One region of the Planococcus sp. 11815 genome, then DNA from elsewhere that is predicted to be linked to it. Evidence: riboswitches for the same ligand, from Rfam matches in the RefSeq annotation. Region 1 holds a riboswitch; the other holds the start of a gene.

Region 1 (16,116 bases):
ACGCTATCGAATCTGCATTTTAAGTATCAAAGCCCCGGCATCGCCGGGGCTTTTCTCAATCATAAGGAGGAATGAGGATATGGAGGAAATCAATTCTTATATCAATAAAGTGTTTGTCGAGCAAGACAAGGTGCTGGAAGGGGTGCTTGCCGCCATCAACGCAAACGGCATGCGGCCGATTTCGGTATCGCCAGCGTCCGGAAAACTGCTGACGATGCTCGTGGCAATGACGGAAGCGGAACGGGTATTGGAAATCGGCGCACTCGGCGGCTATAGCGGGATTTGCCTGGCGCGGGGCTTTGGCGAAAAAGGCCATTTGACTTCACTGGAATTGGAACAGGACTATGCCGAACTGGCAAATGCCCATCTGGCAAAAGCGGGATTCGGCAGCCAAGTCGATTATCTGACGGGCCCTGCCTTGGACAGCTTGGCGCAATTGAAAGGCCAGGGGCGGACATTCGATTTCTTTTTCATCGATGCTGACAAGGAGAATTACGAAAACTATTTAGCCGCTTGCTTGGAACTTGCAGAAAACGGGGCATTGATTGTCGCCGATAATGTACTGGCTGGGGGAAGTGTGGCAGATGCGGGTAAAGAGCGCCAGCACACCGAAGCGATGAAGAAGTTCAACGGAACGGCTTCAAGACATCCACAATTGGAGTCGATCCTGCTGCCGGTCGGCGATGGATTGCTCGTGGCAAGAGTGAAAAAATGATAAAAGGACGGAAGGCGTGAGAGCCTTCCGTCCTTTACTCTATTTATAGAGCAGAATTTATTCGTATTTGCGGAAAAAGGCAAGCGTGCCGTCGATGATCCGCTGCTGGTCGTGATCAAGCGTCGCGACATGGTAGCTGTCCGGCATTTCGATAAGGTCTTTTTCCTCAGATGAAATATGGTCGAAAATGAATGTTGAATTAACCGGCGGAACGACATGGTCTTCCGGCGAGACGAACAGCAGTGTGGGGCAATGGATGGCCGAAAGGTTTTTACGGACCAAATCCATGAAGGGCAGGATCTCCTTAACGGAAGCGACCGGTGTTTTGTCGTAGGCAAGCTCAGTGATTCCCGGTTTTTTGATATCGGATCCGATGGCGTCCAAAAAGCGCACATCCTGCAACTCCTTAACGCCCTCCATGTCCGGAACTTCAACGGCAGCGTTGATCAAGGAAATGGCAACGATCTCCGGATGGTTTTCCGCCATATAAAGCGCGAGCGTGCCGCCCATCGACAAGCCAGCCACGAAAATCTTATCACAGCGCTCCGACAGCCAAGCGTAGGCCTCCTCGACAGAAGCGATCCAGTCCTGATACGTGCTGGTTTCCATATCTTCATAATGCGTCCCATGCCCTTTAAGGCGCGGGGCATAGACGCTATATCCTTCGTTCGCGAAAGCCTCAGCAAGCGGGCGCATGCTTTGAGTCGTGCCGGTAAAGCCGTGGGATACGAGAATTCCTGTTTTCCCGCCTTGTGAAATGAACGGCTCTGCGCCGGGAAGAACATCAAAATCGTGTGTCATCCAAAAACCTCCTTTTAGGTAGTCCTTAAGTATTCGTTGCTTTTTGGGAAAGTCCTGCCCATTCAACTGCCTCAAAAAGGAATGCTATACTAATGGAAGAATAATCAACTGGGGGAGATCGCGTGCAAAAAGTACAGGAATATACGCAATTGATCGAGCAGTTCGAGAACGGCCCTTATTTCCAAATGCTCGGTTTTGAAATCGACCGGGTAGAGTATGGCAAGGCGTCCATGCGTTTGAAGAAAAAACCTGAAAATGACAATATGCAAAATATGCTGCACGGCGGCGCGATCATGTCGGGAATCGATATCGTCATGGGGCTTGCCTCGCGCTCGCTCGGAAGCGATGCGGTTTCGACGATTCAAATGGAAGTTCGTTTCATCAAAAGCTTGGCGGAGGGAACGGCCATTTTCCACGCTGAAATGCTGCATCAGACGAACAGTACAGCGGTCCTCACAGGACGCGTTGTCAGTGATCAAGATGAATTATTGGCCTATAGCACAGGCACGTTCAAATTATAAATTGTGATCGCTCCTATTCGCTTATAGCGAATAGGAGTTTTTTGATTGGCTGCAATTGGAAGCCGTTCTCTTGACCCACCAGCGGCGGCTTGTTATAATTACTTTTAATTAAAGATATTTTAATTCGAAGTAAAGAGGTGAAATATAAATGGAGTTCTCCAACCAGAACCTGAAAGCTGTAACGGTTTTGATTCGCGCTGCGGATGCGGTCCATGATGCCATTAAACGCGACGTGGCGGGATACGGCTTAAATGCGACGGAATTCTCGGTGCTCGAACTGCTCTATCACCAAGGCCGGCAACCGATACAGGCAATCGGCAAGAGAGTGTTGATTGCGAGCAGCAGCATCACTTATGTAGTCGATAAGCTGGAGCAAAAAGGCTATGTCGAACGGGAAGCGTGCAAAGAAGACCGGCGCGTGACTTATGCCCTTTTGACTGACGACGGCCAGGAATTGATGAAGCGCATTTTCCCTGAACATGAACGGCAGATGGATAAAGTATTTGCCGGGCTTGAGCAAGAGGAAGTAGCGGAGTTGATCGAGAAACTGAAAAAAGTGGGCTACGAAGCACAAGAAAGTATTGAACCGAAAGATGGAATAGTAAAAGACAAGGAGCGGTATGCATGAACGAATTGAAAGGGATCCACCATGTAACGGCGATTACGAGCAGCGCCGAGAAGAATTATGAATTTTTCACGTATGTATTGGGGATGAGATTGGTTAAGAAAACGGTGAACCAAGATGATATCCAAACCTATCACTTGTTTTTCGCTGACGATAAAGGCTCAGCCGGGACGGATATGACTTTCTTTGATTTTCCTGGAATCCCGAAAGGCTCTCATGGCACGAACGAAATTTACAAGACGGCTTTCCGTGTGCCGACGGACGAAGCGCTTAGCTATTGGGAAAAACGTTTTGACAAATATGAAGTAAAGCACAATGCAATAACCGAACAATTCGGCGTGAAAACTTTGTCGTTTTCCGACTTCGATGACCAGCAGTATATGCTCGTATCGGACGAGAACAATGAGGGCGTACAGGCCGGCACGCCGTGGCAGCAGGGTCCGGTCCCGCTTGAATTTGCCATCACTGGGCTTGGCCCGATCCATATCCGCATCGGGCAATTCGATTACTTGAAGGAAGTATTGGAAAAAGCGATGCATATGCGTGAGATTGCTGACGAAGGGCCGTTTCATCTATTCGAGATGGGCGAAGGCGGAAACGGTGCACAAGTGATCGTCGAGCATAATGCAGACTTGCCGTCCGGCCAGCAAGGTTTCGGAACGGTGCATCACGCCGCCTTCCGCGTGGCGGACCGCGAAGCGTTGAATGAATGGATCGGCCATATGCAGGAAATCGGCTTCTCGACTTCCGGATACGTCGATCGCTTCTTCTTCGAATCATTGTATGCACGGGTCGCACCTGGTTTATTGTTTGAATGGGCAACGGATGGCCCGGGCTTCATGGGCGATGAGCCATATGAAACGCTTGGGGAGAAGCTTTCTTTGCCGCCGTTTTTAGAGCCGAAGCGTGAACAGATCGAAAGCATGGTGCGCCCGATTGATACGGAGCGCAGCACGAAGGATATCGAAAAAGAATACCTATAAGGAAAATTCGGCACTGCTCACAATGGGCAGTGCTTTTTTGCAGGTAGGAGGAAAGAATGTCCAAAAAACTGAAATAATGGGACGGTTTTGGGAACTTATCCCACTTATGTACGTAAGTATAGATAGTACAAGGAAAGGGGAGAACGGCGATGCCGAAATGCCAAAATTGCGGAACGACATGGACATGGGGGCAGACCGTCTGCCGATTGTTCACACTCGGGGATAGCTTAACTTGCCCCTCTTGCCGGCAAGAACAATTCATGACGATGGAATCGCGGAAAAAGACCAGCTTGTTCGTTTTTGCCGCTCCGCTCATCATGTTCATTTCGGTCGCTTTCGGCATCGATCCGTTCGTTTCCCTCGCCTTATTCCTGGTTTCCTTTTTAATGATCATGGGCATTTACCCATTCTTTATCGAATTGACAGACGAGCGCGGGCCGATGTGGTAACTAGTAAAAACCCGAGTTTCTTTCTAGGGATTGAGTTGGCTTCGCGCAAAAATTGAGATTCTTTTCTGGACAGCCCCCGGAGCTTGCGCTAAACTTACAGATAATCATCTATAGCGTTCTTCGGGGTCGGGTGAAATTCCCAATCGACGGTAACGGAGCAATCCGAAGCCCGTGAGCCTTTCGGGGCAGGATTTGGTGCAAGTCCAAAGCCGACAGTTAAAGTCTGGATGGGAGAAGAACCGTCAAACAGCCTACTAGCAATCGCTAAGGCTTCTTTGATATGCACTTTCAAGGCCCCTTTCTTTTACGAAAGGGGCCTTTTTTGCATACTGTGGATGATCAACTGAATAGTATTCCTTCGGGGTCGGGTGAAATTCCCAATCGACGGTAACGGAGTAATCCGAAGCCCGTGAGCCTTTCGGGGCAGGATTTGGTGCAAGTCCAAAGCCGACAGTTAAAGTCTGGATGGGAGAAGGAAGAACACGGAAATTATAGAGTTTTCTATAGTTCTATTTCCTATTGTCTTCTAACCCATTGGCTAATCAATGGGTTTTTATTTTGTTCTGAAAGGTGTGATCAAGTGGACGATCAGCAAATCATGAAGCACGCACTGGAGTTGGCGCGATCAGCTGCCGGGCAGACTTCCCCCAACCCTCTTGTCGGGTCGGTGATCGTCAAAGATGGCCGCATCATCGGCATGGGCGCGCATCTGAAAGCGGGACAGGCGCATGCAGAAATTCATGCGCTGAATATGGCAGGCAATGAAGCACGAGGCGCAGATATATATGTGACGCTGGAGCCTTGCAGCCATCATGGCCGGACAGGGCCTTGCGCAGACGCGATCATAAAAGCCGGCATCCGCCGTGTCGTCGTCGCTGTGCTTGACCCGAATCCGCTCGTTTCGGGCCAAGGCATCCAAAAGCTTGAAAATGCCGGGGTTATTGTAGAGACCGGTGTCTGCGAGCAGGAAGCTGCGGAGCTGAACCGGATGTTTTTCACCTTTATCCGCAAAAAGCGGCCGTTCGTCACATTGAAGCACGCCATTACGCTAGACGGCAAAATCGCTGTATACGGCGGCCGTTCTGAAAAAATTACAGGGCCTGAAGTGCAGCGCGACGTCCACGAACTGCGCTTGCTGCACGACGCCATCCTGGTTGGCACGCAGACCATTGCACTCGACAACCCCCGTTTGACCAATCGGTTTGCTGACTCCCCGAAGCAGCCGATCCGCGTCATTTTGGATCGCCAGCTGCGCATCCCATTAGAGAGCCATGTCATTCAAGTACCTGATGCCCCTACTTGGATTATCGTCGGATCAAGAGCCGATATCGACAGCCGCTGCGCATTTCCTGAGCATGTCCGAATTCTGCAACTGGATACGCCGGATGTGGAAATCGCCGCTGCACTGGAATTGCTGGCCGAGCAAAAGGTGTTGTCTGTCCTTGTGGAAGGCGGGCAAAAAATCAATACTGCTTTTTTGAAAAGCGGTTTGGTGGATGAAGTTGCTACGTATATTGCACCGATTATTCTCGGCGGCGAAGGAACCGTTTCCGTCTTCGGCGACCTGCAAACCAGTTCTGCGTCAAACGGCATTCGCTTGGAGACACAAAAGGTGGAGCACCTCGGAACGGATCTGAAGATCATCTCCACCTTAAAGGAGTGACACAAATGTTTACAGGAATTATAGAAGAAAAGGGGCAACTCGCGGGGATCAAGCGCGGCGCGTCCAGCATGGAAATGACGATCCGTGCAAATGTTGTCTTAGAAGAAACAAAAATCGGCGACAGCATTTCAGTCGAAGGGGTCTGTTTGACCGTGACTTCCTTATCAAGCGGCCGTTTCACGGTGGATGTCATGCCGGAAACCTTCCACGGCACGACCCTTTCTTCACTTAGTACATCCAGTGCCGTCAATCTGGAACGTGCCATGGCGGCGAATGGCCGTTTCGGCGGGCATCTTGTCGCGGGCCATATCGATGGGGTCGGCAAGATCTTGCGCAAGCGCCCACAGGAAAATGCCATGTATATCGATATAGCGGCGCCTCCTGAATTGCTTGCGCAGTCGATCGTTAAAGGATCCGTCGCAATTGACGGCATCAGCTTAACGATTTTCGAACTCAGCGAAAATCATTTGACCGTTTCGCTCATCCCGCATACGGCGGGAGAAACAACTTTGGGCAGCAAAAAAGTAGGCGATTCGGTCAATCTCGAGACCGATATGTTCGGAAAGTACGTGCAGCGTTTTATGGAGCATGCGCCAAAACAACCGATGAACGCCGATTATTTGCGGCGCCACGGATTTTAAAGGAGCAAACCGATGCTAAATACAATTGAAGAAGCAGTAAAGGATTTGCAGGCAGGAAAAGTCATTATTCTAGTAGATGACGAATCAAGGGAAAACGAAGGGGATTTTGTGTGCCTCGCAGAACATGCGACGCCTGAAAACATCAATTTCATGGCAACGCATGGCAGGGGGCTTATCTGCACGCCGGTCTCGCCGGATATCGCATTACGGCTGAAACTCGACCAAATGGTCAGCCATAATACTGACCATCACGAAACGGCATTTACCGTCAGCATCGACCATAAAGATGCCAAGACGGGAATCAGCGCCTTTGAACGGTCGGACACCATTTTGCAGATGCTCAATACAAAAGCTGTGCCGCAGGATTTCAAACGGCCGGGGCACGTCTTCCCGCTTGTCGCAAAATCGGGCGGCGTATTCCAGCGCCAAGGACATACAGAGGCGTCAGTCGACTTGGCGCGTCTTAGCGGCAGCGAACCGGCAGCGGTCATTTGTGAAATCATGAATGTTGACGGCACAATGTCACGCATGCCGGAACTGGAAAAGCTGGCAGATGAATTCAATTTGAAACTTATTACCATCGAGGATCTCTATGCGTACCGCGCGGAGAAAGACCCGATTCTCAAGCGGGAATCGAGTGTCCATATGCCGACCGACTTCGGTGAATTCCGCATGGTGGGTTATTCCAACCGCCTGGATACAGAAGAGCATGTCGCCATCGTCAAAGGCAATCCCGAGTCGGTGGAAGCACCGATTGTGCGCATTCATTCAGAGTGTTTGACCGGTGATATTTTCCACTCGCGCCGCTGTGATTGCGGGGCGCAGCTTGCAAAATCGCTTGAATTGATCGAACAGGCAGGTGCGGGCATCGTCCTCTATATGAGACAGGAAGGGCGCGGCATCGGCTTGTTGAACAAGCTGAAAGCGTATGAGCTGCAAGAACAGGGCTTGGATACGGTCGAAGCTAATGAACAGCTCGGCTTCCCTGCGGAAATGCGCGATTATACATTGTGTGCTTTGATGCTGAAAGACCTGGGCGTGTCGCGCGTCCGGCTGTTGACTAACAATCCAGCCAAGACAGCTGCGCTTATCGAATACGGCATCGAAGTGGAAGAACGGCTGGCGCTCGTCATCCCGCCAACTGAAGACAATACGCAATACATGAAAACGAAAAAACAACGGATGCATCATCTAATCGACTAAGGAGTGTTCATAATGGAAACAGTTTACGAAGCAAATTTGATCGGATCGGATTTAAAAATAGGGATCGTTACAGGCAGATTCAATGATTTCATCACCTCGCGCTTGTTGGACGGCGCCGTCGACGGCTTGGTGCGCCACGGCGTAAATAAGGAAAACATCGACACTGCGTGGGTACCGGGGGCATTTGAATTGCCGCTGGTCGCGAAGAAAATGGCGGAAACAAAAAAATACGATGCGGTTATCGCACTCGGTACCGTGATCCGCGGTTCGACGACCCATTACGATTACGTCTGCAGCGAAGCGGCAAAAGGCATTGCGCAAGCCGGCATGTCGACAGGCGTTCCGGTCATTTTCGGCGTGTTGACGACGGAAACGATTGAACAGGCGATTGAACGCGCTGGCACGAAAGCTGGAAACAAAGGCTACGAAGCGGCAGTTTCTGCAGTTGAAATGGGCAATTTGATGAAAGCATTCGACTGATCCAAAAGAGCTGAAAACAGGTTTTTGATTGGCGGAATGGGCCAGATATTTTCTGGGCATCCATCATTTCACACAAGTGAATAATTAACATGAGCCTGCATTCTTTTATGAATGCAGGCTCATTTATTGGTGGCATTTATCTTGATACAACAACATACTGTTGGAATTTCAGCCTATACTACTTTGAGTTCAAAAGATATTTTATTTGAATCTTATTATAATAATGCATTGACAATTAACAGAAGTTTTAGAATAATGAAAAAAGATAACATCTATTATCCTTAAAATGGAAAGGGAGGGGGAAGGGCGAATCATCACTTATGATAGGCCGTCCGTAGGCTTATTTGTTAGCGTTTTCAAAAAAGGAGTGAGTCGATGATCTGGGTTCTTACATTGAGCCTTATCACCATCGTGTCCGTAGTCGCTGGGTTAAAAAGACGGAAGGTCGTCTATTTTTTCCTTCCATTTGCATCGCTATTTGCATTCATGCTCGTCAAGGTCATAATGGTGCCACTCCCATTCCTGGATACGGTCCGTTTCATTTTCCAGTTGAGGGGGTGAACTTCGCAATAGAGGAATTCGGCTTCTAAACCGGCAAAGGGGTGGGTAATTTGAGGAAGATCGATAAAAAACAAGCAGATGCGTATTTCCGGACTCGTACCACGTTGGTCACCATCTATTTACTGATCGGGTTTTCGGCATCTTTCGGGGTCGTCATGTTCGCGGAGGAATTGTCGGGCTTCAGCGTCAATGGAATGCCTTTCCATTATTTCATGGGAGCGCAAGGGGCAGTGTTGACTTTCATCATCTTGCTTTTCGTTAACGCCATCGTCAATGACCGGATCGACAAAAAATTCGGTTTGGATCAAGACTTGGAAGACAAGAAATAGCAAAGGGCTTCCGACTAACTGAAAGCGATGGATAAAATTGCATAATCGACAAGGGGGAGAAGCAGTGGATTCACAATTTCTCGTATCACTTGTATTGATCCTGGCAACATTCGGCTTGTACATCGGCATCGCCGTCTATAATATGGCCAGGCAAACATCCGACTTTTATGTAGCCGGGCGTAATGTTCCTGCAGTGTTCAACGGGATGGCGATCGGCGCCGACTGGATGAGTGCCGCGTCGTTCATCGGGATGGCCGGAACGGTCATGTTGCTCGGATATGACGGCCTTGCCTATATCATGGGTTGGACAGGCGGATATTTGCTTTTGACTTTCCTATTGGCGCCGCAGCTCCGGAAATCCGGGCGCTACACGGTGCCGGAGTTTATCGGCGACCGTTATAGCAGCAGTACCGCACGTTTGATCGCGGCAGTTGCGACCATCATCATCAGTTTTACATATTCTATTGGGCAGCTCTCGGGATCCGGCGTCGTCATCGGCCGGCTGTTGGAAGTGCCGACAGCCGTCGGTACAATCATCGGTGTCGTCTTGATCGCTTTCTACTCGGCACTTGGCGGGATGAAAGGGATTACGTGGACGCAGGTGGCGCAATACTTGGTCTTGATCATCGCCTATTTAATTCCTGTCATTTTCATGTCGTTACAATTGACAAGCAATCCGATTCCTTGGCTGTCTTACGGGCAGATCATCGGGGAACTCCAGCAGCTCGATCAGCAGCTTGGCGTTTCTGAATACGTTGTGCCGTTTACGGAAGCGACCAAATGGCAGTTTTTGGCACTCATGTTTACATTAATGGCCGGAACAGCCGGGTTGCCTCACGTTATCGTGCGTTTCTACACCGTTTCTACAATGAAAGCAGCCCGTTGGAGCGGGGCGTGGGCATTATTGTTCATCGGTTTGCTTTACTTGTCGGCACCGGCTTATGCCGCATTTTCACGTTTTATCTTGATGACTCAAGTGGCGGGCTCTTCAATTGCTGATTTACCGGCTTGGACGGCTTCGTGGGTGAACACAGGCTCGTTGTCGGTTGCTGATACAAACGGCGATGGCATCCTCCAGTGGGAAGAAATCGTCATCAGCAATGATATCGTGGTCATGGCAACGCCTGAAATCGCCAATCTCGGTGTCTTTGTCATCGGGTTGATGGCCGCCGGCGCAATGGCCGCGGCACTATCGACAGCGGGTGGGCTGATGATTGCCATTTCAGCCGCTCTCTCCCAGGATATCTATTACCGTTCAATTAACCCGAAAGCGACGGAAAGCCAGCGACTGCTCGTCGGCCGTTCATCGATCATCATCGCGACTGTTGCAGCCGGCATCGTGGCGCTGAATCCACCAGGCGCGATTACGCAGATCGTGGCATGGGCATTTGCGCTTGCATCCGGAACGTTCTTCCCGGCACTGATTCTCGGTGTGTGGTGGAGACGGGCAAACGGGCCGGGCGTCATTGCCGGCATGCTGGTCGGGTTGACGGTCACCTTGACGTATATTTTCGCTGCTAAATTCGGCGGCTTTACGATTCTCGGCATTATCGATACAGGCGCCGGGGTCTTCGGGGCAACGGCGGCGATCTTGACGATCATCATCGTTTCATTGGCGACGAAGCCGCCATCGAAAGAAACGCAGGAAGAAGTTCTGGACTTGCGCTATCCAGAAGGCATGACATATAAAGACGGTGAAGTATGGCGCACCGACCCGGTCGAAACCAAACGTCCGGAGCATTGAAAAAAGAGCGGAAGCCCGGGCTTCCGCTCTTTTCATAGTGTTGAATAAGTCTAGGATCCACTAAACTTTTAAAAACGTGATTGCGTTTTGACATTTAAAAATCAATGACCTATCTAAGTATTTGGAGAAGCGTTCGCTCGTAACCCCTTCTGCTCAATAATGCTGCGCATTACTTTCGCAAAGATAATGTCTCCCGTAGGTCGACCTTATCTTTCCTGTGGATCAGCGAGACCACCGAGACCCCGCAGGAACGTAGTGACGAGGAGGCTTGGGCGCGAGCCCACGGAAAGCGAGCGATAAGCTTCGGAAAATACGATTTCTTAACTTTCTCGATAAGTAGAAAAGAGCGGAAGCCCAAGCCTCCGCTCTTTTCTACGTGCGCCAAATGGAAGTGACGGTCTTTATTCTTTCCGGAAAACCCAAGCACGTTGGGCCACGAAGCCGAAGATGAACAGCACCGTATCGACCATCACTTTCAAGATCACTTCTCCGCGGCCGAGCCATTCTGCATACAAGAAGTGGACCGATGCGGCGGAAGCGCCCATGATGAAAGCCGCCAATATATAATAGCGCAGCAAGGATTGTTTGGAGCCCTGCTTAAAGACTTTATTACGGTTGATATAGTAGTTGAACAGGGAAGACAGGATGCGTGCCGCCACCGTGGCGATGATGATGAACATTTCCGGGGATTCGTCGCGCAAGAGCTGGACGAACAGCCAGAACAAAGCGATATCGAGCCCAAATGAGGCTAAGCCTGAGAGGCCATAAAATATAAAGATCTTGTATATATGGTAGGAGTCTCGGAGCGGATGGAAATGGGACGACTTATTCTCGTCCAAGTAAACCGTTTCAATCGTCACTTCCACCACTGGGATATAATTCTTTTTCAAAGCTGCGAGCATATTCATTTCATATTCAAAGCGTTCGCCCAGTACATCCAGAAGCCTCGGCAGGAATTTCACGGGAATCCCGCGCAGGCCCGTCTGTGTGTCCGTTAAATCTGCGCCGGTCGACAATCGGAACAAAAGGCGAGTGAAACGATTGCCGAAGCGGCTGCGGAAGGGGATATTGGGTTGAGAAAAGTCCCGAGCCCCCAGCACCACATGGTTCGGCGATGCTTCAAGTTCATTTGCGATTTTGACCATGTCCGATACCATATGCTGGCCGTCTGCGTCGGCTGTGATGATGGCTTCGATCGGCAGTTGATGATTGAGGATATAATGAAAAACTGTCTTCAATGCGCGCCCTTTTCCCTGATTGACCGCATGAGTCAATAAAGTCACTTCCTGCAGTTTTTCCAGCTCCTCAAAAAAGCCTTCATAGGCGGGGCCGCTGCCGTCATTCACGACGATAATCCGGGAAAAGCCGGCAGAGATCGCTTCTTCGATTGTAAGTTTGCATGGCTCTTCCGGTTTATAAGCCGGAATGACGATGGCGAATTGTTTCACAGGCAACCTCTTTCCATTTCTGACACCCAGAAATAAGGTACTGGCATATGTTTCTATCTCTATATAATGATACTACCCCAATTCCGGTTCTTTAGTCTTGCTCTTCAGGAATCTTGTAGCGATTTTAAATAAGGATCAATTCTTAATCAGGCATAGGGCTTAATCGGCAACGACATCTTCAGGGCGATAGCCGTCTTGCAACTGGCGGATCGATAAACCGAAGTCCATTTGAAGATGGGGATAATCTTTGAAGCGTTGCCAGTCGCCGCCCCATTCGAAGCCGAGCTCTTTGGCGATGTCCGCTACTTCAAACCAGTCGGAACGCCCGTTTTCGTTGCCGTCGCGCTCGATGTCCCAAACGACTGAGCCGTCAGGCAAGCGCAGCGCGAAATCGATGGCCAGCCCGTAATTATGGTAGGACTCGCCACCTTCTGCATAAGTGACGACGTTCCCGCCCCGCGAGCGGCCTTGGGCATGGATCTCGTTCTGCTCTTCAACGGAACGGAAACCGTCGGTGATGAGGATATCGATGCCGGTTTCTTCAGCTTGAGCGATGAGCTGGTCGCGCTTAGATTCGACGATCGGGTGCAGTCCAGTCGGCAGCGGCCGATCAGCGCGTTCGTTGCGCTCTTCAATTTCGCGTTCGATCCAAATGAACAAAAATGCACCGAGGATAAGCAAGAATAGCAAAGAAAAGACGGTGCGGAATGTTTTCAAATAATTTCACCTCGTAACATGATTGTAGCAAAAATCCTTAAGCAAGTATCCGGCAGGAGTTTTTGGTACGATAAGAGAAACAGAATTTTTGGAGGGATACATAATGGTCATTGAATTAATGAAATCACATGCATCGGTCCGCGACTATAAAGACCAGCCACTAACGCGCGCGCAAGTCCATGAATTGGTCGAAGCGGCTCAATATGCGGCAACGTCCCACTTCGTGCAAGCTTATTCCATCGTTTGGGTGACGGATGAAGACAAGCGCAAACGCCTTGGTGAGCTGTCCAAAAACCCGAAACAGATGGAAGGGGCAGGAGCTGTGTTCTTAATGTGCGCAGACTACAACCGGTTGGGGCACGCCGCGAAACTGCAGGGCGAAGACATTGTCTTCGACCAGGCGGAGAACTTGTTGGTCGCGGTCACGGACGTCGGGTTGCTCGCGCAGAACTTGGCACTTGCCGCTGAATCCAAAGGCTATGGCATCTGCTATATCGGTGGAGTGCGCAACAATATGGAAGAAATCAGCAAACTTGTTGGTTTGCCAGAAGGCGTTTTCCCGGTCTACGGCTTAACGGTCGGCGTTCCGAACGAAGCCAACGAAGTGAAGCCGCGTCTTCCTGTAGAAGCTGTGCTTCATGAAAATGAATACGACGAAGCGAAATACGCAGAAATTTTGCCGGCATATGATGAAACGATCATGGCCTATTATGCTGCACGTTCAAACAATCAAAAAACTGCGAAATGGAGCGAGCAGATGGCGACGTTCTTGAACAAGCCGCATCGCCCCGATTTGAAGGATGTCTTGGCGAAACGCGGATATCTATTCAAATAAGAAGTGCATTCATCAATAACTGGAATGATTGAGGAGGCTGAGAAGCAATGAAAATCGCTTTATTTGGAGCAACGGGAAGAGTCGGCAGATATGTCTTGAACATGGCGCTTCGCGACGGCCATGAAGTGAAAGCGCTGGTTCGGAGAGCAGACCTTGAACCCCATGCGAATCTGGATATGATCGTCGGAAATGTCCGCAATGAAGAGGACATTCGCCAGACCTTGCAAGGGGCGGATGCCGTGATTAGCGCAATCGGCACCGATCGCACGACTACCTTATCGGATGCGACGCCGCTGATCGTGAAAGCGATGGAAGCAGAAGGCATACGGCGCATCATCACCATCGGGACCGCCGGTATTTTGAACAGCCGCTTGAGCCCGGGGCTGCTCCGTTATCAGGGCGGCGATTCCAAGCGCCAACTGACCTTTGCGGCGGAAGAACATGAAAAAGCCTATAAATCACTGGAACAAAGTGAGTTGGACTGGACAATCGTATGCCCAACGTATTTACCGGACGGCGAACCGAAAGGCTATTTCCGTTTTGAAGAAAACTATCTGCCTGAAGACGGCAAAGAAATCACGGCCGGTGATACGGCATTATTCGCCTATGAGCAATTGGATTCGGATGATTTCCTGAAAAGCCGCGTCGGCATTGCATATTGAATGACAAAACCCCTTGAACTATGAAAAGTTCAAGGGGTTTTTGCATGCATCAGGCAGTAACGTCACGTTTTGAGAATGTCCAATAACTGATCACCATAAAGACCAGGAAATAAACAGTCAAAACGATGAGCGACATGGCCATCGTGATATCTGGGATGGGCATGAAGCCAGTATAGAATTGCGTCAAATCGGTATGCGTAAACAAATAATATTTGACGATTTCAAAGCGCTGCAACAAGAAGACGAGTTGCACGCCGACAAACATCAAGAAAATCGATACGCCGATCGCAAGCGAACTGGAGCGGAAAACCGTCCCGAGCATGAATGCGAACGTACCAATCATCCATGTGCTCGCCAAGCTAAGCACGGATAGTTTCAATGCTTCAGCCCAGTAAGAGCCTTCCACCACTTCCGATCCGTTCCACACCAGGAATGCGCCGTCTCCAACTCCAAAGAAAATCCAGCTGAACAAAGCGATTGATACGAAAGTAAGAATGGCAAATAATAAGGCAAACAACATCGTTGTAATGTATTTGGATGTCAGTATTTTCCATCGTTTAACCGGGCGCGTCAACAGCATCTTGATCGTTCCTTGTGAGAACTCGGAAGCAACGATTCCCGCGCCGACGATGACCGTAAACAATGTCACGAGTGATAGCATCATATGGCCATCCAGCACTTGCTGCTGCAGACTTTCGACTTTGAACGGCTCGGCGTCATTGGCCAAGCGGTATTCTGCGATGGCGGCCTGGCCTTCGTAATAATCTTGTTGGGCAGGGCCAATATCCGGATTCTGCAATTGATCCTCGGCTGAAGCCAAGTTCATCATTTCCATCTCCTGCCAATCCATCTCTGGAGCCGGGGAGGTGGATTCGATCCATTTGGTGATGCCGGCATTTGCCAATAAGATGACGATCAATAGAACTGCCATGATCCATGTCGCTTTTTTACTCCATAATTTCATCCATTCATTTTGTATGAGCTTGAGCAATTTCGCCGCCTCCAGTCATTTCTAGGAATTGATCTTCTAAAGTCGTGCGGTGCGGTTGGACAGCGTATAAATCGACACCTGCAGCAGTGAGAAGTTTGATGGCGCCCGGGATGTGCTCCGGTTCTGTATCGATCAAATAGCCATTTTCATGCGGGTGCACCGTGAAGCCGATTTCTTCGAGCACTTGCTTCGCCTGTTCGGCCGGCTTGGCTTCTATGTAATAGCGGGATTGCTGGTGTTCGTTAACATTTTTGATGTCGATCAATTCACCGTTCTGGATAATGGCGATGCGGTCGCACAATAATTCGATCTCTGACAATAGATGGCTGGAGACGAAAATGGCGACATCGTTCTCACGTGCCACTTTGCGCAAATACATGCGGAATTCGCGAATGCCTGCAGGGTCGAGGCCATTTGTCGGCTCATCCAAAATCAAAAACTCTGGATTGTTGAGGAGTGCTTGTGCAAGGCCAAGGCGTTGGCGCATGCCGAGTGAATACGAACCGACTTTTTCCTTGATGCGGTTTTGCATCCCGACTTGCTGGATCACTTCGTCGATGCGGGCTTTTGTCACACCTTTATGCATACGCGCGAAATGCACCAGGTTTTTGTAGCCGGACATGAATTTATACATCTCCGGATTTTCGACAATGACGCCGACTTTTTCGATGCTTCTTTCAAAATCGGTGCGGATCGATTTACCGCCAATCAGGATATCGCCTTGCGTCGGCTTCATCAATCCGACCAT
Region 2 (16,116 bases), 1.5 Mb from region 1:
CGCACTGCTGAAAGAACAACCAATATCGTTTTCCTATCCGCGTTTATCGCGTTATTATTGACGACGTTTTTCGCATTTTTCCTATCGACCCGGATCACCTCCCCGCTGCGCAATATGCGCGAAGGGGCATTTGAATTGGCGAAAGGGAATTTCGACACAAAAGTGAAAGTATCTTCCGGAGATGAAATCGGCCAATTGGCGATCGCCTTTAATCAGATGGGCCGCCAGTTAAAGCATCATCTCGAAGTGATCAACCAGGAGAAAGAGCAATTATCGAGCATCTTGACCTCGATGGCGGATGCCGTAATCACCTTCAATCAGGATAAGACGATCCTGTTGAACAATCCGCCAGCAGAGAAGCTGCTGCAGCAATGGCTCTTCAAAGACGGCACGACCGATGCCAATGCGCTGCCATCGGAAATGCTCCATATGCTCGACCATGTCCTGACATTCCAGGAGGAAATTGAGGAAGAGCTTGAAATCGAAGGCGCCTATTATGCGGTCAATTTCAGCCCGCTATACAGCGGAGAAAGCGTACGCGGGGCGGTGGCTGTGCTCCATAACATGACGGAACAGCATCGCCTTGAGAAGCTGCGTGAAGATTTCATCGCCAATGTATCCCACGAACTGCGGACGCCAATCGCCATGCTGCAGGGCTATAGCGAAGCCTTATTGGATGACGTCGGTGCAAGCGAAGAAGAGCGCAACGAAATGACCAAGATCATCTACGAGGAATCCCAGCGCATGGGCCGACTCGTCACGGACCTATTGAACTTGGCACGATTGGAATCAGGCCATATGCGCCTCTACAAAGAATTGGTGCAGTTCAATAATGCCATCGAGCGGATGAGCTTGAAATTCAGCCAAGCCGCGAAAGAAAAAGGCATCGAACTGAGCTTCACGACAGAACTCGATGACTGGGCGGCAGCCGAACTCGACGAAGACCGCATCGAACAGGTCATGACGAATTTGATCGATAATGCACTTCGCCACACTCCGCAGGGAGGGCAAGTGCATGTGCATGTCGAAAACATGGGAGACTACGCAAAAGTTTCGATCAACGATACCGGGGCCGGAATTACAGAGAAAGACCTGGAATTCGTCTTTGAGCGTTTCTATAAAGCCGATAAGGCAAGGACGCTCGGCAAAGGCGGCACAGGGCTCGGGCTCGCGATTGCCAGCAATATCATCAAAGCGCATTCGGGAGAAATCCGCGCCGAAAGCAAATTCGGCGAAGGCACTTCGTTCATCTTCACATTGCCGCTGAAGGCGATGTAACTTTTCTGCTGTCGTGACGACTAATCCAAGGAACGGGGGGAGTTGCGTGAATGACTCCGTGTTTCATCGGCTGTACGATCAATACCATCAGGATGTCTTTCAGTTTTTGGTGTATTTAGTGAAGGACCGGCATGTGGCAGAAGATCTGATGCATGAAGTTTATGTGAGGGTACTGCGCGCTTATGACCGGTTCCAAGGAAAGAGTTCGGAAAAGACCTGGCTCTTTTCGATCGCCAAAAATGTCGCCATCGACCATTTCCGCAAGACCGCAGTAAGGAAAAAGCATTCGATGGATTTCTTCGACTGGGAAACCCAACAATTGGTTTCAACTGAAAAAATACCGGAAGAAGTTTCATTGCTCAATGAAGACAAGATCCGCTTATACCAAATGCTCGATTTGTGTACAGGCGACCAGAAGCTGGTCATCATCATGCGTTATTTCCAAGATCTCTCCATTGCGGAAACTGCTGAAGTCCTGGAGTGGTCGGAAGGCAAAGTCAAAACGACACAGCACCGGGCAATCCGGTCCCTCCGCCAAAAATTACTAGAAGCAGAAGGGGGAGGAGAATATGCCGAATGACAAATGGGACGATGAAGAAATCGAAAGTTTGTTGCGGGATTTCCCCAAAATACAAGACAGGCGGCCCAAAGCCGAAGTGTATAAAAAGCTTTCCCATAAAGAACAAGCACCCAAACAGCCGAAGCGCTGGCTGCCGCTATTAGTTGCCATCGTCGCATTCCTGAGCATCTCGGTGCTCGTCGCCTCTTTGCTGCAGCAGAATGGAACCGACTCAAGCAGCGAGAGTGAAAGCAGTGAAGCGGAGTCGACGATGGCAACAGATGAGGCACCGACGGAACAAACAGAGCCAGCAGACGGGTCCACAAAAGAATCCGAAGGGGCAGCGAGTTTGGCCACGGATGGCCCGGAAGTGAAGCGGAGCGCAGTTTATGAGAGCGAACTGGAAGGTGCGCATGTGTTGCGCATCGGGCTTGCTTATCATGGCTATGTTGTGCCCATAAGTTTCGTCATTCCTGAACAGCTAGCCGATACGGCAGAGCCGAACGCTCTCGAACTATATGAAACATTCGCCGGTCAAATCGATGAATCCGGCTTGGGTTTTGATGAGTATCATCCATATGAAGGCGAGCTCCAGCAAAACGGTTCGACGATCAGCCATTTCTTGCCGGACGGCCATTCCTATGATCAAGGTTCGGCCTCCACTTTGCTGTATCTGAACAGTTTGGAGGAAACGTTCATGGGTCAGCAGGAAATTCGTGTATTGAATGAAGACGGGGAAGCAGCGCAATTATCCCATGTAGGGACAGCGGAACCACTCGTTCCGGGCGAGCAAGGGCAAAGCTTTTACTTGCTTGCTTCGTCAACAAGTGAATGGCATTTGGCTCCCGCTTACGGCATGTCGCCGGAAAATGTAGGAGATGCGCTGATGGCACTTCAGCAATCGCCGAATGAGGATTACCGATCGCCGGTTCCTAACGGGGTCAGTTACCGCGTTGAAGTGGATGGAATGAACGCCACATTGATATTCGAAGAGCCAATGGACTTGGAGGCGCTTGACGGAATGGAAGCGATGCAGATGATTGAAAGCATGGCGCTCACGGCTCAATCCTACGGCTCATCGTTGACGGTATCCAATACGGCACAAGTGGAATGGGCAAAATTCGATTTCTCCAAAGAACTTGAGCTGCCCGTTTCGCCCAACCGCATCGACTGGCCAGAAAAATAAAAAAAGACAGCAATGTAAGCAGTATGGTTTACATTGCTGTCTTTTTTTTATAAGATTAACTTGTATAAAAAAATATCGATTCATCTTCGGGGCAGGGTGTAATTCCCTACCGGCGGTAATTGGACATAATGGTCCATCAGCCCGCGAGCCGTAAAAAGCAGGATTTGGTGAGATTCCAAAGCCGACAGTATAGTCTGGATGGGAGAAGGTGAAGGTACGGACGCATGCCGTTTTTAATGGCGGGCCGTTTATTTCAGTGTGCCTAACTCTCCCTTAAGTGAACCTTGCTTAAGGGATTTTTTATGGCAGCATGCGATCCGAACCTTTCTTCTGGTGAATCACGACAAGGAGAGAGGAACATGAAGAACAAGAAATTGCAATCGATGATTGTCATCGGTATGCTGAGTAGCATCTCATTTGTGTTGATGCTATTCAATTTTCCGCTGCCGGCATTGCCAGCATTTTTGAAAGTGGATTTCAGTGACGTGCCTGCACTAATCGCGGCGATCACGATGGGGCCTGTCGCAGGCGTCTTGGTAGCATTCTTTAAGAACGTATTGGACTGGATTTTTTCAGGAAGCCCGACTGGCGTCCCTGTAGGGCATATGGCGAATTTCGCGACGAGCCTATTGTTCATTTTGCCGGTCTACGCCATTTACCGTAAAGTTTCCACAAAAAAAGGAATCGCATTCGGTTTGGTCATCGGGACATTCTCGATGGCAATCGGCATGAGCTTGCTGAATTATTTCGTCTTTTTGCCGATGTACACGTACTTCCTGAACATGCCAGAACAGACCGGAAACGCATTGTACACGACCATTGTCCTCGGGATCCTGCCGTTCAACTTGATCAAAGGCTTGGCGCTTACGACCGTCGTCTTATTGATCTTCGGCAGCATGCATACCTGGATTGAAAAACAACGTTCCTATTATTTATCATAAAAGAAGCGGCTGGAAGATGATTCTTCCGGCCGCTTTTTCTATTGACCAAAATTTGGTCAGTCTTCGTATTTAAGTGGATCCCCTTCAAATGGCTCGTCTGCAACTTTAATGGAATCGGTTGGGCATCCTTCAAATGCGTCTTCCATATCCTCCATCAGCTCATCTGGCACTTGTTCAGTCCCCGTGTTATCATCAAGAATAACGAAGGCGATGCCCTCATCATCATAATCGTAAATGTCTGGTGCCGCTGCTCCGCAAGCTCCGCATGCGATACACGTATCCTTATCAACAATGGTATATTTAGCCATTCCAGTTCCTCTCCTTTATCTCCGAACAAGTTCAGTTATACTATCGTGTTTATTCTATAGATATTTCATGATTTTTTCAACCCAAAACCGCCAGGAGGGTAATTCAGTGCGATTCGATGAAGTCGTTTTAGCGATTATGAAAGCGGTAGACGGTCAACGGACCGTATCTTCCCCTTATCATTTAATTAAAGGAAAGAAATCAGGGCAAACGATTCAGGATATCGGCTATTTCGGGTTGCATCCTTATTTTGCAGTGCTTCCAAAACTGGATAAGCAAGAGTATCTAGCGTCCATTGACAGGTTGCAGGCGCAGGGCTATTTGATCCCAGATGACAAGATCGTCCAGCTCCATCGCTCCGCATTCAATCTGGAAATTCCACCTACGCTTTTGAATGGCTGGAAGTACAGGGGCAATGAAAATCGGTTCTTTGCGCGCCTATCGTTGGTGGTCCAGACGATGTCCAATTTTATGCAAGGCCAAAAGCGCTTTGATCCAGTCGTCACCGATGAAACGGTGCAGGCGTGGGCCAAAGCTTATTTGAAACGCGTCGATTTTCGCTCACCCGCTGTTCAAGAAACTTTTAAAAACCAGCTCGAAACCAGCTTGGCTATGGCAAAAACAACCGAAACGCATAAAGATATCCTGGTGGAACGGTTGTCGGGCTATGGTGTCGGGGGGCTTACCTGGGATCAATTGGCCATGCAGCATGGCGTTTTGCCGATAGATGTAAAGATTGCGGCTGTTGAAGCCATGCATGCTTGGCTGGATGTGCTCGAAGGCATGGAATATCCATTGCTCGCGGGTATGCTTGAAGGCATCATTCAGCAATCTGCCTTGACAGAATCGGCGAAGCGGACGCAAAATCTGTCTGAACGCGGATTTTCACTCAAGCAGATTGCTGAGCTCCGGCAGCTGAAAACAAGTACGATCGAGGATCATTTCGTGGAGATGGCCATGAACGACCCAGCGTTCAGCTCCGCACCGTTTATGGACGAGCAGTTATTCGAGTCGATCCATCACATCAGCAAGGAGTTGAAGACGATGCGCCTGCGGGACATTAAAGAGCGATTGCCTGAAGCCAGCTATTTTCAGATCCGGTTGGCGCTGGCGATGAGAGGTGGCGTCACATGAATCTTGAAAAGCTATTATACGAAGCTTACGGCTACACGGAATTCCGCCCCGGTCAAAAACAAGTGATCGAACAAGTGCTGGCGGGGCGTGACGTTTTGGCGCTGCTGCCGACCGGAATGGGGAAATCGCTGTGTTATCAGCTTCCTGGCAAAGTCTTGCCTGGCGCCATTGTCATTGTTTCGCCGCTTTTATCGTTGATGCAAGACCAAGTCACCCAATTGAAGAAGATGGGGGAAAAATCGGTCATTGCCATCAATTCCTTCATGAAACCGGAAGATCGCGAAAGGGCGTGGAACACGCTCGGCAATTATAAATTCATCTTCGTGGCTCCCGAGATGCTTGTACAGCCGTATGTGCTCGGCAAATTGAAATCACTCGGCATCTCGCTGCTAGTCGCGGATGAAGCCCATTGCATTTCTCAGTGGGGCTTCGATTTTCGCCCGGATTATTTGCGCATTGCAGAGGTTCTGCCAAAGCTTGGCAATCCGCAAACCTTGGCGCTAACCGCAACGGCGACCGATAAAGTCACAGATGAAATCAAACGTTACTTAAAATTGAGTGACCCATTCGTCTATTCACATCCGATGGACCGAAAGAACATCAGCTACGACATTCGCAAATTCGACAATGATAGTGACAAATTGGAAGAACTATTGAATTTGGTGTCAACATATGCCGGACCTGGGATCATTTATGCCGGAACACGCCGGAAATCGCAGGAATTGGCGGAGCGTATCCTCGCACTCGGCATCCGTGCGGCATTTTACCATGGTGGAATGGAACAGCAGGACCGTATTTTTGTGCAACAGCAATTTGCCAATAAGGAGCTGGAGTGGGTATGTGCGACCAATGCGTTCGGCATGGGGGTACATATTCCTGATATCCGCCACGTCATCCATTTCCAATTACCGTCCTCTATAGAAGGATATGTCCAGGAAGTCGGGCGTGCTGGCCGGGATTCTTTGCCTTCACTTGCGACTTTATTGTATGCCGCCGGCGACGAGCGGCTAGTGGAGAGTTTGATCATGGATGATTTGCCCGAACGCCATGAAATCGAGCTGATCTATGAGCGCGGGGAAGAAGCGAAGCAATTGATTGAGCAGGGGATGATGAGGGAGACAGCGTATCGCATCATTTCCTATTGGCGTGAGCGTCTGCCCCTTGAAGGCACATTGAACCAGATCGAGCAATTGAAAAAAGAAAAACAACGGCAAGCGGCTTCCGTCCGCGGGCTGGTTCATTCAAGCGGCTGCATCCGGCAATACATCAGCATGAGCTTCGATCAAGAAAACCCTGCTATACCGCCTAATTGCTGTAGTTTTCATGGGATTGACCGCAGCCTGTTCAAAGGTAGTCGAAGCGAGCCGAAAGCATCGACACAAGGCTCTTGGAAAGAGCGTTTGAAGGTCCTTCTTCCTATATGAAAATCTCTATTTCTATTATTTACAAATAAGCCTTTTTTCGTCATAATAGATATATTAGTACAGATAGGGGTAGTCGTGAAATGGGAAACGATAATTATCATGAATCAATGGAAAAGAATCGCCAGGAATTGTCACAGGAACGCATGGCAGAATTGACGAGGCGCGCACGCCAAATGCCCAAGCCGAAAAGCAGGGGCTTATTATTGCCTTCTTTGTTTTTTATCTTTATCTTGATTCCGGTCACTTTGTTGATTTATGTTGCGTTTTACTATGAACCGGATGACACGCTAACTGCCAAAATAAACGAAAATGAAGTGAGCTTTGAACTGAACTCCCAGCCGCCTTCTGACAGCACGGTACTTGCTGCTGCAGACGACCAGGAGAAAGACGAAGAAGAAAAGAAAAACGCCAAAGCAAAAGAAGCACAAGAACAGAAAGAGCTAAAAGAAAAAGCACGTGAACGTGAAGAAAAGGCGGCTGCAGAAGCGAAAGAGAAAGAGCAGGCGGCCGCGGAACAGCAAGCAGAGAAAAAAGCCCAGGAAACGGCGCTGGCAGAACAAAAAGCGCGTGAGGAAGCTGAAGCGAAAGCAAAAGCCGAAGCCGAACAACGTGCGCAAGCTGAAGAAAAAGAAAAAGAGCAGCAACAAGAGCAGGAAGAGACACCGACTGCCGGCGGCAAGACGGTAACCGTCCAATCGAGTGAAACGCTTTACCGTATTGCCGTCAATAATTACGGTGCGAGCGGTGCAGCCGCCGCTGTTGAGAAGATCAAACAGGCGAATGGATTGGCATCTAACGATATCAGCCCCGGACAAACATTGATTTTGCCTTAAGGAGGGATTAAATGCCTCCTGTTAGGGAAAAGGTAGGAAGAATCTAAAAAGAGGTGAGCGAATGTTTGTCAAAAGTGCATTAGTGAAAAAAGAAAGATGTTTTACGGTAACACCGGAAGATACGATGGAAAAAGGGCTCAAGCTATTGGAGCAGCATTCCATTGATGCATTGCCTGTCGTCGATGGCGACCAATTCAAAGGGATCTTTACCTGGTATCATGCATACCGTGCGTTCTTCTATTCGGATGCCCAGAAAGACGAGTTTGTGCGTTCGACAAAAGTGAAAGATATCATGGTCAACCAAGATGTTTACTTGAATATCGACGATGTGTATGAAAAAGCCTTAGTCGAATTACGTGATTTCCCGATCATCGCTGTCGTCGACGAAGAGAAGTTTCTCGGAATCGTCACTCGCTTTGATGTTGTTAACCAATTGCAAAGTGCATTCGGCATGAAGCAATCAGGGGTTCGCATCACCGTTACATCGGTCGAATCAGAAGGCCGCATTGGCCGGCTAGGTGAAATCATTGAAAAACATAAAGAATCCGTCGTTTCACTGGTTACTTTCGATGAAACCGACAAAATGGTGCGCCGCATCGTTTTGAAAGTGAAGAAAAAGAACAATATCGACAAGTTCACGAAGGAACTGGAAAAATCCGGCTTCCGTATTCTAGATATCACTGAAGATTGAATAGCGGCTTGAACAGGAAAACATAAGCGCAGCTTATGTTTTTTTGTTGCTTCGGAAAGGATGTACATGATGAAGTGGATTTTACGTATTATATTAGCGGGCTTGGTTTTACTGGCATGGATGTTCCGCTCCGCCCATAGTGAGCATAAAGAGACCGCGGTCATCCGCTTGTTGGGAGACGCTGAGTTTTCTCCTTTTAAACTGCTGTTCATTTCCGACGTTCACCGGCGCGAGCTTCGGCCTGATATGTTCAACGATCAAGTCGATCTCGTTGTCATCGGTGGGGATTTTGTCGAACGGGAGGTTCCGGAACGACGCATCCGCGAAAACTTGCGGATTCTAACTGAACTTGCTCCGGTATATTATGTATTCGGAAACAACGACAGGGAAATCGGCGAAGAGCGATTAAGGGCGTTGCTCGAAGAACAAGACGCTACTATCCTTGATGATGAATCTGTTGAATTGTTCGGCAATGCTAAGCTTAAATTGACCGGGATCGATTATTTCGCTTTTCGGGAGCATAGTGTGGAAAATGCTTTCCGCACTGTCGAGAAAGGCGATTCCGTCATTTTCATCTCGCATACGCCTTTTGTCTTTAAGCACGTAAAACAACATTATCCAGTCAGCCTGTTGATTGCCGGTCATACACACGGCGGGCAAATTAGGCTGGGACCATATGGGATATTCGACCGGGGCTCTTTGACTGTGTCGGGAGGAATTACCGAACTCATCAGTAACGGGTTCGGCACGACGACTTTGCCGCTCCGGCTCGGCGCAAAAGCAGAATACCATGTGCTTGAAATTCACCCTTCACCAGGCAGGAAGCATTTGGCACAAAGCTCTTCAATCGGCTAAGATGGATATGGACATTATTACAGGAGTGGTTGAAATGGAACATGCAGATGTCATCATCATAGGAGGCGGGCCGTGTGGTTTATCGGCCGCCATCGAAATACAGAGAATGGGCCTGCACCCCGTCATTCTCGAAAAAGGGAATATTGTCAACGCCATCTATCATTACCCGACGCACCAGACGTTTTTCAGCAGCAGCGAAAAATTATCGATCGGGGATGTGCCCTTCATTACCGAAGACCGCAAGCCGAAGCGCAATCAAGCGCTCGTTTATTACCGGGAAGTGGTGAAGCGGCACGCGTTGGATGTGCGGGCGTACGAAACGGCCTTATCGATCGAACAATCGGACGGCTTTCTCGTGAAAACGACCCAAAATGATTACAAGGCGAAATATGTCGTAGTGGCAACAGGCTATTACGACCACCCGAACAAGCTAGAGGTGCCGGGTGCGGACTTGCCGAAAGTGATGCATTATTTCAAGGAAGGGCATCCATATTTCGACCGTGACGTGTTGGTGATCGGCGGCAAGAATTCGGCGGTAGATGCAGCGCTTGAGCTACATAAAGCTGGCAGCCGGGTGACGGTGTCTTATCACGGCACGAGCTATTCGAAAAGTGTCAAGCCGTGGATTTTGCCGGAGTTCGACGGGCTCGTGCGCCAAGGTGAAATTACCATGCTGTTCGATTCCATCGTCGACGAGATTCGTGAAGATGAAGTGGAACTGACCGTGAATGATACGAAAGAAACCTTTGCGAATGATTTTGTCTTCGCCATGATCGGCTATCATCCGGATCACCAATTCCTCCGTCAGATGGGAATCGACATCGATGTGGCAAGCGGCAGGCCATCCTTCAATGAGGAAACGATGGAAACCAATGTCGAGGATTTGTTTATCGCTGGTGTCATCGCGGCCGGTAACAACGCTAATGAAATCTTTATCGAGAATGGCCGTTTCCATGGCCAGCAAATCGCAGCGGCGATTGCGAAAAAACAAGCGCTTAAAAATTCAACAGACTAGATTATCCAAAAGAGGTGCATCATGAAAAAGAAAGTATCGTTAATTACGACAGGAGGAACCATTGCAAGTAAAGCCATTTCAGACGATGGCTTGCTGAAATCCGGCGCCATTTCAGGAAAAGATTTGGCGGAGCTTTGCCAATTGCCGGCTGAAATCGAAGTGAAAGTGATCGATGTCTATCAATTGCCAAGCATGCATATCGGCTTCGATGAAATGAATATCGTTAAGGAAGCGATTTTGAAAGAATTGGAAGACCCGGAAGTGGAGGGCGTCGTCGTTACGCATGGCACTGACACCTTGGAAGAAACGTCCTATTTCCTGGACTTGACTGTTGGCGATGAGCGGACGGTCGTAGTGACAGGAAGCCAGCGTGCGCCAGAAGCAGTCGGAACGGATGTCTACTCTAATTTGCGCAACTCGATTTATGTGGCTGTCGATCCGGTGATCAAAGGCGTTGGGACGGTCGTCGTCTTCAATGAGCGGATCTACAGTGCGAAATACGTCAAGAAAGTGCATGCCAGCAATTTGCAGGGCTTCGATTCATTTGGCCATGGCTATTTGGGCATCATCGATAACGATAAGGTCCGCATCTACCAAAAGCCGGTGCTGCGTGAAGTGCATCGCGTGCCAGGAGGGATGCCGCGCGTCGATATCGTCAAATGCTATTCAGGTCAAGAAGGATCGATTGTCGATATGCTGGCTGAAAGCGGATCGAAAGGCATCGTCCTAGAAGCGGCTGGCCGCGGACAGATATCACCCCATATGGTGGAGGCGGTCGAACGCGCCGTAAAATCCGGCATCCCCGTCGTGTTGACGACGAGCGCCGAAGAAGGCAATGCCTATCCGGCTTACAGCTATCCCGGAAGCGCTCACGATTTGCTGACGCGCGGTGTCATTTTGGGCAGTGACTACGACAGCAAGAAAGCGCGCATTAAATTGGCAATCTTGCTGTCGGGCAATGAGGAAATCGACAAGGAAGCGTTTGAAATTTAACAGCACCGTCTGAATGGAGGAGGGCGTCTATGTTAGAGCTGTTGACGGTAGCTATTGCGCCCGGGCTCGCATTGTTCAGTTATTTTTATTTGCGTGATCAATTTGCAGGAGAACCGTCGAAACTGATCTTTCATTGCTTTCTATACGGCGCTCTTCTGACATTCCCTATTCTGTTTATCCAATATGTGTTTGAAGCTGAAAATGTGTTTCAGAACACCTTCGTGAAATCCGTCTTGTTCTCGAGTTTGTTGGAAGAATTCTTTAAGTGGATCGTCCTGCTTGCGGCAGTATTCCGCCATATCGATTTTGAAGACCCGTACGACGGGATTTTATACGGCGCGAGTTTATCGCTCGGGTTCGCCACAGTCGAAAACATTTTATATCTACTGGAGTTCGGGCTAGGAGCAGCTTTCCTGCGGGCATTCCTGCCAGTGTCGAGCCATGCCTTATTCGGTGTAGTCATGGGCTTTTATTACGGAAAAGCGAAATTCACCGAAAAAAGGGAGAGTAAATGGTGGCTTGTGGCAGCTTTATTTGCGGGGGCACTTTTGCACATCGCCTATAATGCTTCTCTTTACGCCTACGATAATCTATTGTACGGCGCTGTCCCGTTTATGCTGTTCTTGTGGTGGTTCGGTTTGCGCAAAGTTCGCCAAGCCCACCAGTTATCGGTCAGCCATTACCATAAGCACACCCCTAGTTGATTAGATCAAAAGCCTTCCGCTGGAGGGCTTTTTCTTTTTGTGCTGCTTTGGCTTCTGAACTATTCGCCAGGCGCTTTGATTTTGCCCAAAACCTTTTGCATATTGTGATAAAATGAAATCATTACATAAGATGAGGTGACTGTTTTGACGAAAGCTATACAAATCGCGATTGATGGGCCGGCTGCTGCGGGCAAGAGCACAATCGCTAAAATAGTGGCAGAAAAATTGGGCTATATTTATATCGATACTGGCGCGATGTACCGCGCCATCACGCTGAAGGCGTTGAACGCAGGCATTAATTTGGCGAGCAATGAAGAAGCCGGAGCTTTGCTTGAGGCAACTGAAATCGATTTGATCCCGGTAGAAGGGGGACAGAAAGTGCTGCTCGACGGAGAAGATGTCTCGGAAGCGATCCGCTCCCAGTACGTGACGAAGGCCGTGTCCGAAATGGCTGCCCACGAACTGGTCAGAAAGCGTATGGTCGAGCTTCAACAGAAACTGGCTGAAGATCGCGGCGTCGTCATGGATGGCCGCGACATCGGCACGCATGTCTTGCCGAACGCTGCACTTAAAGTGTTTATGTCGGCCACGGTCGAAGAACGCGCAAGACGCCGCTTTGAGGAAAATAAAAAACGCGATATCTTGACGCCGCTTGTCGAGCTGCAGGAGGAAATCGCCATGCGCGACAAGATGGATTCTGAGCGTGAAGTTGCGCCTTTAAAGCAAGCACATGATGCCGTGTTCTTAGATACGACTCCTTTGACAATCGCAGAAGCGGCGGAAGCCATCTTGAAATTAGCAGAAGAGAGGCTGATGGCATCATGAATTTGTATGCAGTAGGGAAAACGCTCGTAAAGACTGCGCTGAGCCCGATGTATCGTTTCCAGGTCAGCGGAACTGAAAAGTTCCCGAAAACAGGCGGAGTGCTTCTTTGCAGTAATCACATCCATGCACTCGACCCGCCGGTAGTCGGCATGACCGCTCCGAGAACCGTTCATTTCATGGCGAAAGAAGAATTGTTCAAAGCGCCGGTGCTCGGTTCGATCCTGCCGAAGGTCAACGCCTTTCCGGTGAAACGCGGGATGAGCGACAGGGAAGCGCTGCGGACGGCGTTGAAATTGCTGAAAGGCGGGGAAGTCGTCGGGCTGTTTCCAGAAGGTACGCGCTCGACTGACGGCGTATTGAAAAAAGGCTTGAGCGGCGCCGGATTCTTTGCCCTTCGCGGCAATGCAGACGTCATGCCATGCGCCATCATCGGGCCGTATAAGCCGTTCGGGAAAGTGAAAGTAGTCTACGGCGACCCGATTTTGATGGACCCTTATCGCGAACGAAAAGCTTCCGCAGAAGAAGTGACAGAAGCCATCATGGCCAGTATTCAAAAAATTCTGGATGAAAACACTGAAAATAAGTGATTATTTTTGTTTTTATTAGAGAATTCGAATAAAATAGAAGATGGATAGTTTGTGAAGGAGGGCTACTTATGTCAGAGGATATGAATTTGATGGAAAACCGTGACTTCCAAACAGGAGATCGCGTAAAAGGAATAGTCGCCAAAATCGAGGAAAAAGCGGTGACGGTGACAATTGACGGAGCGCCGTTCGACGGGATCATCCCGATCAGCGAGTTATCGAGCCTCCATATCGAAAAAGCTTCAGACTCGGTCCAAGAAGGAGACGAGCTTGAATTGATCATCACCAAAGTGGAAGACGAGAACTTTGTGTTGTCGAAACGCAAAGTCGATGCCGAATCCGCTTGGGACGATCTCGAGAAGAAATTCGAATCCGGTGAAATCATCGAAGCGGAAGTGAAGGATGTCGTTAAAGGCGGCTTGGTCATTGACCTCGGCGTGCGCGGTTTTGTGCCGGCTTCACTCGTGGAAGATTATTTCGTCGAATCTTTTGAGGATTACAAAGGCCGCGTCATGACCTTTAAGATTGTCGAAATGGAAAAAGAGAACAACCGCTTGATCCTCTCCCACCGCGCTGTCGTGGAAGGCGAGAAAGAATCCAAGAAAGAACAAGTGATGGATTCGATCAATGCAGGAGACGTGCTTGATGGCAAAGTCCAGCGCATCGCATCATTCGGCGCATTCGTCGATATCGGCGGAGTGGACGGGCTTGTCCATATTTCACAATTGTCACACGAACATGTCGACAAAGTGTCGGACGTCGTGACGGAAGGCCAGGAAGTGAAAGTCAAAGTCCTTTCTGTTGACCGTGACTCCGAACGCATTTCGCTGTCGATCAAGGATACTTTGCCAGGGCCATGGGATGCCATCGACGAGAAGGCACCGAAAGGCTCTGTCCATCAAGGAACAGTGAAACGCCTTGTCAGCTATGGAGCCTTTGTTGAAGTGCTTCCGGGAGTAGAAGGCCTTGTGCACATTTCCCAAATCGCGCATAAGCATATCGCGACGCCTCATGAAGTGCTTCAGGAAGGCCAGGAAGTTGAAGTGAAAGTGCTGGAAGTCAATAAAGAAGACAAGCGCTTGTCCCTCAGCATCAAAGAACTTCAGGAAAAAGAAGCGGAACAGGATTTCTCACAATACGATATGCCGGAAGAAGCATCCGGATTCTCGATTAGTGATGTCATCGGAGATAAATTAAAAGGGTTCAAATCCGAATAAATGTCACGGGCAAAAAGAAAGATGGATCATATCAATTACGCACTGTCCACCGGGCAATGTCGGGCTACTTGGCTCGACTGCGTCCGTTTTGTCCATCAGGCACTGCCGGGAATCGGCGTCGCTGATGTATCGTTGGAACCCAAAACAGGTGATTTGAAACTAAAATCACCTGTTTTTATTAATGCCATGACCGGTGGCGGTCGTTCTGAAACTTTGCAGCTGAACGCGATGCTTGCGCGGGCTGCGAAAGAAACAGGAATCGCCATGGCCGTCGGTTCACAAATGGCCGCGCTGAAAGACAAGCAAGAGCGTGAAAGTTATAGCATCGTCCGGAAAGAAAATCCGGACGGGGTCATCTTCGGCAATCTTGGGAGCGAAGCGACTGTTGAGCAGGCGCTCGAAGCGGTCGAGATGATTGAAGCGGATGCGCTGCAGATTCACTTGAATGTCGTCCAGGAATTGACGATGCCAGAAGGCGACCGGCAATTCCGCGGGGCGCTTGAGCGCATCGCCATGATAGCAGAAGCATTGGATGTGCCGGTCATCGTCAAAGAAACCGGCTTCGGCATTTCACAAGAAACTGCCATCTCGCTTGAAAAGACTCAAGTGGCGGCCATCGATGCAAGCGGCTTCGGCGGCACCAATTTTGCGAGCATTGAAAATGAACGCAGGAAACGCAAGCTGGCTTATTTCGAAGATTGGGGTATCCCGACGGCTGCTGCAATCGTTGAATGCCGACAAGGCTTCAACCGCACGGTATTGGCTTCAGGAGGCCTCCAGGACGCCGGAGACGTGGTCCGGGCATTGCGGCTCGGTGCAGATGCTGCAGGCATTGCAGGCAGTTTCCTGAAGCATGCAGTCAGTCTCGGGGAATCCGGCTTGATCGAAGAAATCAATGGGCTCCACGAAGATTTGCGCATGCTGATGACCGCACTCGGCGCCCGTACAATTGAAGATATCCGCTCCGCCCCTGCTGTCATCAATGGGGAATTGCTTTCCTATTTGCAGCAAAGAGGCTTTGAGACGGAACATTTTGCAGTTCCTTTGAAAAACTGAATATTGGACAATTTAAGGGGATGGACATTATTCAGATGCCATCCTCTTTTTCGTGTATAATAGGCTTATCAGAAGTGGAAGGATGAATTAATTATGTCAAAACCGGTAGTAGCAATTGTTGGCCGGCCGAATGTAGGGAAATCCACGATTTTTAATCGCGTGGTAGGAGAACGCGTCTCCATCGTGGAAGATATTCCAGGGGTTACGCGTGACCGCATCTACAGCTCGGCAGATTGGCTGACGCATGAATTCAATATCATTGATACAGGAGGCATCGACCTTAGCGACGAGCCGTTCCTTGAACAGATCCGCAGCCAGGCAGAAGTGGCGATGGATGAAGCGGATGTCATCATCTTTCTCGTCAACGGGCGGGACGGCGTGACGGAACAAGACGAGCAAGTAGCGAGAATCCTGTACCGTACGAAAAAACCTGTGGTGTTGGCTGTCAATAAAATTGACAATCCCGATATGCGCCACATGATCTATGATTTTTATTCCCTTGGAATCGGCGAACC

The links. A riboswitch is a leader RNA that binds a small molecule or an ion and turns the genes downstream of it on or off. The one in region 1 is predicted to bind FMN.
Region 2: it holds a riboswitch for FMN, as region 1 does, so the genes downstream of both, M1Q06_RS09710 (ECF transporter S component) here and ribD (bifunctional diaminohydroxyphosphoribosylaminopyrimidine deaminase/5-amino-6-(5-phosphoribosylamino)uracil reductase RibD) in region 1, are expected to answer to the same signal.

Annotation. Positions count from the first base shown of each region.
Region 1 covers NZ_CP096991.1:427,682-443,797, forward strand. Annotated here, with positions in the region: gene M1Q06_RS02275 (siderophore ABC transporter substrate-binding protein) at 1-23, shown strand, start outside; gene M1Q06_RS02280 (O-methyltransferase) at 80-715, shown strand; gene M1Q06_RS02285 (alpha/beta hydrolase) at 773-1,516, opposite strand; gene M1Q06_RS02290 (PaaI family thioesterase) at 1,639-2,037, shown strand; gene M1Q06_RS02295 (MarR family winged helix-turn-helix transcriptional regulator) at 2,186-2,665, shown strand; gene M1Q06_RS02300 (ring-cleaving dioxygenase) at 2,662-3,645, shown strand; gene M1Q06_RS02305 (TIGR04104 family putative zinc finger protein) at 3,795-4,094, shown strand; FMN riboswitch at 4,207-4,337, shown strand; FMN riboswitch at 4,445-4,575, shown strand; gene ribD (bifunctional diaminohydroxyphosphoribosylaminopyrimidine deaminase/5-amino-6-(5-phosphoribosylamino)uracil reductase RibD) at 4,675-5,757, shown strand; gene ribE (riboflavin synthase) at 5,763-6,398, shown strand; gene M1Q06_RS02320 (bifunctional 3,4-dihydroxy-2-butanone-4-phosphate synthase/GTP cyclohydrolase II) at 6,411-7,601, shown strand; gene ribH (6,7-dimethyl-8-ribityllumazine synthase) at 7,614-8,081, shown strand; gene M1Q06_RS02330 (DUF4212 domain-containing protein) at 8,693-8,971, shown strand; gene M1Q06_RS02335 (sodium:solute symporter family protein) at 9,036-10,715, shown strand; gene M1Q06_RS02340 (glycosyltransferase) at 11,117-12,163, opposite strand; gene M1Q06_RS02345 (M15 family metallopeptidase) at 12,323-12,880, opposite strand; gene nfsA (oxygen-insensitive NADPH nitroreductase) at 12,984-13,715, shown strand; gene M1Q06_RS02355 (NAD(P)-dependent oxidoreductase) at 13,763-14,377, shown strand; gene M1Q06_RS02360 (ABC transporter permease) at 14,427-15,368, opposite strand; gene M1Q06_RS02365 (ABC transporter ATP-binding protein) at 15,346-16,116, opposite strand, start outside.
Region 2 covers NZ_CP096991.1:1,885,896-1,902,011, reverse strand. Annotated here, with positions in the region: gene M1Q06_RS09725 (ATP-binding protein) at 1-1,278, shown strand, start outside; gene sigX (RNA polymerase sigma factor SigX) at 1,325-1,858, shown strand; gene M1Q06_RS09715 (hypothetical protein) at 1,848-3,023, shown strand; FMN riboswitch at 3,102-3,237, shown strand; gene M1Q06_RS09710 (ECF transporter S component) at 3,383-3,964, shown strand; gene M1Q06_RS09705 (ferredoxin) at 4,021-4,272, opposite strand; gene M1Q06_RS09700 (helix-turn-helix domain-containing protein) at 4,379-5,404, shown strand; gene M1Q06_RS09695 (RecQ family ATP-dependent DNA helicase) at 5,401-6,828, shown strand; gene M1Q06_RS09690 (LysM peptidoglycan-binding domain-containing protein) at 6,909-7,661, shown strand; gene M1Q06_RS09685 (CBS domain-containing protein) at 7,723-8,352, shown strand; gene M1Q06_RS09680 (metallophosphoesterase) at 8,422-9,207, shown strand; gene M1Q06_RS09675 (YpdA family putative bacillithiol disulfide reductase) at 9,242-10,222, shown strand; gene M1Q06_RS09670 (asparaginase) at 10,244-11,215, shown strand; gene prsW (glutamic-type intramembrane protease PrsW) at 11,245-11,919, shown strand; gene cmk ((d)CMP kinase) at 12,064-12,744, shown strand; gene M1Q06_RS09655 (lysophospholipid acyltransferase family protein) at 12,741-13,331, shown strand; gene rpsA (30S ribosomal protein S1) at 13,400-14,545, shown strand; gene fni (type 2 isopentenyl-diphosphate Delta-isomerase) at 14,546-15,601, shown strand; gene der (ribosome biogenesis GTPase Der) at 15,695-16,116, shown strand, end outside.